2 linked regions of the Candidatus Scalindua japonica genome follow. The protein of the gene in region 1 interacts with the protein of each later gene in a pairwise test. Links are inferred from orthologs where the notes say so. Each region holds a gene or a part of one and is shown on either strand. Other genes may lie near its edges. The genes, in order: leuS and ligA.

Evidence for each region.
Region 2: the proteins of leuS (region 1) and ligA interact in binary tests that used the Escherichia coli proteins (3 or more experiments, as listed by UniProt). The link is inferred for Candidatus Scalindua japonica from one-to-one orthologs.

What each region holds. Positions count from the first base shown.
Region 1 is NZ_BAOS01000005.1:13,770-17,255, forward strand. What follows is about bases 1-3,149. They hold leuS (leucine--tRNA ligase), read left to right. Parts: upstream 1-389; coding sequence 390-2,909; downstream 2,910-3,149. Other genes in these bases: gcvT (glycine cleavage system aminomethyltransferase GcvT), read left to right, coding at 1-250; SCALIN_RS04505 (DUF6861 domain-containing protein), read left to right, coding at 3,053-3,149. In the rest of the region: more of SCALIN_RS04505, read left to right, coding at 3,150-3,486.
Region 2 is NZ_BAOS01000017.1:137,305-140,596, reverse strand. What follows is about bases 312-3,266. They hold ligA (NAD-dependent DNA ligase LigA), read left to right. Parts: upstream 312-733; coding sequence 734-2,800; downstream 2,801-3,266. Other genes in these bases: SCALIN_RS10655 (TldD/PmbA family protein), read left to right, coding at 2,819-3,266. Also shown: SCALIN_RS10665 (hypothetical protein), read right to left, coding at 1-280; more of SCALIN_RS10655, read left to right, coding at 3,267-3,292. UniProt on the Escherichia coli protein: DNA ligase that catalyzes the formation of phosphodiester linkages between 5'-phosphoryl and 3'-hydroxyl groups in double-stranded DNA using NAD as a coenzyme and as the energy source for the reaction.

The sequences.
Region 1 (3,486 bases):
GAGAAAACTTATTGCGTTCAAGATGCTTGATAAGGGCATCCCCAGAACAGATAATGAGATCGTCCTCAATGGCAATGTTATAGGCAAGGTAACAAGTGGGACTTTCAGCCCTAGCCTGCAAATAGGCATAGGTCGTGGTTATGTGCTTAAACATATTGCTGAGCACAAAAGCCAGATAAGTATAAGGATCAGGGACAAAGATTTTCCTGCAAAGATAGTAAGTACTCCTTTTGTCACCCGGGATCAGTGATTTTATGTCGGGTATGAAGATCCGACTAAAACAATAACCTTGACTCCGCCTAAGATGACGTCACGCTGAGCGCCAGCCAGACGTCATTCTGGCCGGTAGTCGAAGTGCTATTAACATTAAATTTAATATATACCTAATCATGAACAATAGAGAATACAAATTTAGCGAAATAGAGAAAAAATGGCAGGATTTCTGGGAAGGGAGTGGTCTTTTTCGTGTAGATGAGGAATGCGACAAAAATAAGTTTTACTGCCTCGTCATGTTTCCATATCCCTCCGGTACACTTCACGTAGGACACGGCAGAAACTATATTATAGGAGATGTTGTCTCCCGCTACAAAATTATGAAAGGGTACAGAGTACTCTCTCCTATTGGATGGGACGCCTTTGGCCTGCCGGCTGAGAATGCGGCAATTGCGAACAGCATCCATCCCTCCATACATACAAAGAACAATATCAAAAAAATGAAAATACAGCTCGAAAAATGGGGTGTAGGCTACGATTGGGATAGAGAAGTCGCATCCTGTGAACCTGACTATTACAAATGGACACAATGGATTTTCCTTAAACTATTTGAACAAAATCTGGCATATAAAAAGAAAGCTGCTGTAAACTGGTGCCCTTCCTGCGCGACAGTCCTGGCAAACGAACAGGTAGTTGACGACCTTTGCGAAAGATGTGATACAAAGGTCAAACAGAGGGATCTTGAACAGTGGTTTTTTAAAATCAGTGACTATGCACAAAGGTTGCTTGATGATCTTGATACACTCGACGGATGGCCGGAACGAGTAAGGACCATGCAGGCAAACTGGATTGGCAGGAGCGAAGGCGCAAAGATCAACTTTGCATTAGACGGGTCTGACAAGGCTGTCCCATGCTTCACCACAAGGCCTGATACTATATTTGGCGTCACATTTATGTCATTAGCCCCTGAGCACCCCATTATAAGCGAATTGATTGATGGTACTGAGTACGAAAAACCTGTATCAGCATTCATTGAGAGAGTAAGAGGGCAAAGCACCATTGAAAGAACTTCTGAAAGCACTGAAAAGGAGGGTATCTTTACAGGCAGATATGTCATCAACCCTGTAAACAATGAAAGAGTGCCTTTATGGATTTCAAATTACGCACTGATGGGGTACGGTACCGGAGCTGTTATGGCCGTACCTGCTCATGATCAGAGGGATTTTGAATTTGCAAAGAAATACAATCTGCCCATAAAACTCGTCATTCAACCTGCAGGCGATGATACTATTCTAAATCCGGATGAGATGCAGGAAGCATATGTTGAAGATGGAGTACAGGTTAACTCCGATCAGTTTAACGGCATACCGAACAGAGAAGCTATCCCAAAGATTTTAGATTTCTTTGAAGAAAAAGATATTGGAGAGAAAAATATAAATTTCAGACTGAGAGACTGGTTAATATCAAGACAAAGATACTGGGGCGCCCCTATACCTATTATTTATTGTGATAGCTGTGGAACAGTACCCGTAGCAGAGGAAAACCTCCCGGTACTTCTACCGGACCATGTAGAATTTAAGCCGCATGGACGTAGCCCGCTTGATGATGTAGACGAATTTGTAAAGGTGACCTGCCCAAAATGCGGAGGCGGTGCAAGACGGGAGACGGATACGATGGACACCTTCGTTGATTCGAGCTGGTATTTTCTCCGGTATATTTCATCTAAAGACAATAACCAGGCGTTTGACACGACAACTGCTAATAAATGGCTGCCGGTTGACCAATATATTGGAGGCATTGAACATGCGATCTTACACCTCCTCTATTCACGGTTTATAACAAAGGTATTTTTTGATCTCAAACTTATAAACTTCAATGAGCCCTTTAAAAACCTTTTCACACAAGGTATGATCATAAAAGACGGGGCCAAGATGTCTAAGTCAAAAGGGAACGTTGTTAATCCTGATCTGTTCACCGATAAATATGGAACGGATACGCAGCGCCTCTATACCCTATTTATTGCCCCGCCACAGCGAGACGCTGAATGGAATGACAGGGGCGTGATCGGTTCATACCGTTTCCTGAACAGGCTATGGAACACTATTACGTCATTTGAAGAACACTTTAATACTATTCCTACATCAGAGATCAAACGCAACTTATTTTCAAAAGAGACAAAAGAACTTTACAGACAGATAAATATAACAATAAAAAAAGTTACTGAGGATATAGAAAAATCCTGGAGTTTTAACACAGCAATCGCCTCAATAATGGAAATGCTGAATATAGTAGTAGATTTCAGCGCTGAGTTAAGAGGCAAGGATTTTAATGATGAGGTTAATATCAATGCTTTGAATGTCCTGAGACTTTCTCTTGAGACAACGGTTAAGATTCTGGCTCCATTCGTACCCCATATATGCGAAGAACTATGGGAGATACTCGAAAAAAATCCAAGTATATTCTCCGAACCCTGGCCGACGTATGATGAGAGCGCAATTGCAGCCGATGAGGTGGAAATGGTGATCCAGATAAATGGTAAAGTAAGAAGCAAACTGGTTGTACCGTCAGAAATAAATGAGGATGACTTAAAATTACTCGTAATGGAAAACAAAAAGATACATGAAAATTTGAATGGAAAGAGGATAATTAAAACTATTGTAATTCCAAAGAAGCTTGTAAACCTCGTGGTCAGATAAATAACAGTTTTCTACTATTAATAAATCGGATGAGAGTCCCAAATGCCTGTAAAAATCGTTTTTTGTTTTTTGTCCTCTTTTTATTACAAATTAAACCTGTCCCTGGACAGATGAATATTTCTCACCAGATTAGAGATATTTATGTGTCGGATGATAAAGGAAATGGAATTCAAAGCGAACTATTTAAAGTAGACTTTCAAGATAGTCGATCTGGATTGGGCACAACTGATGAATATGGATATAAACAAATTTATCTGTTATGTAAAAATGGAGATCAAATCGAAGTTATTCCCGAAAGTGGAAACTACTTTCAACGAACAATTGATTGTACAAAGAGCAGGACAATAAATGTAGAACTGGGTAAAAAGAGGCTCTATAAACTTATTTTTATTAATGGCAATGAAATAGTAGCTGAAATAGTAGCTATGGACCATGAAAAAATTAAGATTGATCCCGTTGATGGTCTTCCAACGGTAACAATATTTTTTAGAGACCTGGACCAGATAATTACAGTAAAAAATCTCAAAACTACCGGTAAAATTGGAAGCAGGGTTGTAACAGGTGCTGGAATTGGCGC
Region 2 (3,292 bases), on another replicon or contig:
TCTCCTGTTTAATAACAACTTCATTCCGAGATGGTGTCCTGGGCTCTTCAGCATCTGATTGAACTTTTTTCTCTCTTTGCGTATCTTTAATCCACCCCAGTTGTTTTGCATTACTACTTTCGTCAATACTATCCTGGTTTCTTTGTTGGTTAGGTCGGGGTAGAACCGTTGGATTCACCTGGTCTCTTTCCAGTACTTTACTGTCACATTTAGCATCCGTTTGTAGTTTTTTATTGAATACTTCAAAAAACTCTTTTGATTCTTTTTCTTTCCCAAACATTACAACCCCTTACTTGCAAAGTTAATGATTTATAAATAGTTGGTAAACAAAATGATTTTAAGATATTTTTAGCAGAAATGGGTAATTCGTTCCTGAACCTATATCCCTGGCCTAAATAGGGTTATGTTGCCCGCACTGGCGGGAAATAATGTGAAGGCAGGTAAAAAAATCATTCCACAATGGGTTTATAAATCTACTAAAGAAATTAAAAACAAATCTTTAGAATACAAGCCCTCAAGTGTATAAAAAACAGATTTTATTGTCAAGGGTTTTTGCTTATATGTGAAAACCGGAATACTGCATAGCTCGGTATAGCAGTAACTAAGTACTCAGAAAAAATATCTTTGTTATTCACATAGAGCTTGTGTATTATTCAATTTAGTGCCTGTTGTTATAATCTTGGAAGCTCCACCTCTAAATACCATATTTTCCGGCTAAGAACGAGAACTAATTGTGAATAAAAATGTAATTGAGAAGGTTGAATACCTTCGCGCAAAGATACGATACCACGACGGAAAGTATTATGTTTCAAACATGCCTGAAATTGAGGATTATGAATACGATCAACTGATGAAACAGCTGGAAATGCTTGAAAATTCCCACCCGCAATTGATCACACCTGATTCACCAACTCAACGTGTAAGCGGTGAACCTGTTCCGGAATTCAAGTCAGTTGAACACAAGATACCCATGCTCAGCATTGAAAACACATACTCAGAGGAGGAATTAAGAGAATTTGACAGAAGAATAAGACGAAAATTAAAAAATACCCGCTTGAGTGACATAGCCGGGCGGACTTCGGCACAGGAAGGCAGTCTTGAGCTGATCGAGGAGATAGAATATGTTATAGAACATAAGATTGATGGTGTGGCAATTTCACTGTGGTACGAAAATGGAATCTTCACACGTGGCGCTACAAGAGGCAACGGTATCAGGGGAGATGACGTCACCGCAAATTTAAGAACGGTAAAGGACATACCTTTAAGATTTCTGTGTGATGATCACATCAGAATACCGCCAAGTATTGAGATCCGTGGCGAAATATATCTTCCGGACGGGGATTTTCAGATACTGAATCAAAGACGTGAAGAAGAAGGTGAACCCTTATTTGCAAATCCCAGAAATGCCGCTGCAGGCTCTCTTAAACTCCTTAATCCCCAAACAACAGCCAAACGGCCCCTCCGCCTGTTTGCCTATGCCTTTGGATATTATGGTGATAGTAAATTTACAGACCATATTGAATGCCTTGAAACAATAAAAAAGTTCGGTCTTCCGGTAAACCCGCACTATAAATTATGCAAAAACATGGATGAAGCAATCTCATACTGTAATTTGTGGGAAAGCAGACGAAGTGAGCTTGAATATCAGGTAGATGGAATGGTAATAAAAGTTAACTCATTAGGACTTCATGGCATATTGGGCTCAACCAGTAAAGCGCCGCGTTGGGTTATCTCCTACAAGTATCAGCCGGAAGAATCGACCACAAAGATCGAGACGATAAAGGTGCAGGTTGGAAAAACAGGTATATTAACTCCTGTAGCAGAATTAGACCCTGTCCCGCTCAGCGGTACAACGGTAAGCAGGGCATCGCTTTACAATTTTGATGAAATTGAGAGAAAGGATATTCGCGTAGGAGACTGTGTCATTGTTCGGAAAGCGGGAGAGATAATCCCTCAGGTAGTTAAGGTGTTGAAGGAGAAACGCACCGGTAACGAGCAACGGTTTGATGTTCCGGAAAAATGTCCTGCCTGTGAAGGAGATGTTATTAAAGAAGAGGTTTATCTGAAATGCCATAATCCCCTCTGTACCGCCCAGGCGAAGAGAAGAATAGTATACTTTGCGAGTAGAAACGCAATGAATATCGAGGGGTTAGGTCCGGCCCTGATCGAGCAATTGGTAGATAAAAAGATTATTAATGATTATGCTGATATTTATTCATTGAAAGTTGATGACCTTGTACCACTGGAAAGAATGGGAGAAAAATCTGCTCAAAATCTTATCACAGAAATAGAAAAGAGTAAGTCTAGAGATTTGCATCTTTTGGTCTGCGCGTTAGGTATTCAGAATATCGGTTCTCATGCAGCGGAGGTGTTATCAAAAGAGTTCGGCACACTTGACAAACTTATGAACGCCTCTGTCGAAGAGTTGGAGGAGATTTTCGAAATTGGCAGCATCACGGCAAAAAGCTTAGTAGATTTCTTCTCAAATAGCCATACACAAGATGTTATCAGAAAGTTAAAGACCGCAGGTGTTAATCTTACCGCGATTAGCCGACATACGAAGAGTGTCTCCCCTATAGCGGAGAAATCTTTCGTAGTAACAGGAACATTGAATGGATATACCAGGAAAGAGGCCGAGGGCATAATAAAAAATCTGGGTGGCAGAGTATCGTCAGCCGTAAGTAGCAAAACTGATTTTCTGATTGCCGGTGAATCCCCTGGATCAAAGTTGACAAAGGCAAAAGAACTGGGAACAACAATTTTAAATACAGAGGAGTTTGAAAAATTAATTAACCTCTAGTTTGTAGGAAGGAACAAAATGGAAAAATTGATTAAGAATGCTTTAAAATCTGCAAAAGCAGACCATATAGAAATACGTGTTAATGAAGGAAGAGGGACCGGTGTCTCTTATGTGGGTAAGGAGTTGGAGAGTATCGGCGAAAGCAGCATGATGGGGGGATGTGTGCGCGCTCTCGTAAATGGCGGGTGGGGATTTGTCGCCTTTAATGATATTGAAGATTTACCTCGCTATGTAAAAATGGCATGTGAACAGGCAAAGCTGGTTGGTAATAAAGACGTTTCGCTTGCAGAAACCGGGATAGTTAATGACATTGTAAAAACACAGGTTGATCTTGATCCGGCAGACGTCTCGTTGATTGATAAACATGATTTATGTCAAAAGTACAATAATATCATCTTATCTTCAAAAAAGATACAGACTTCCAGTGTAAGATATGTGGATTCCCACGGTACGCTTTACTTCGCGAACTCGGAAGGTAGTTTTATCGTTTGC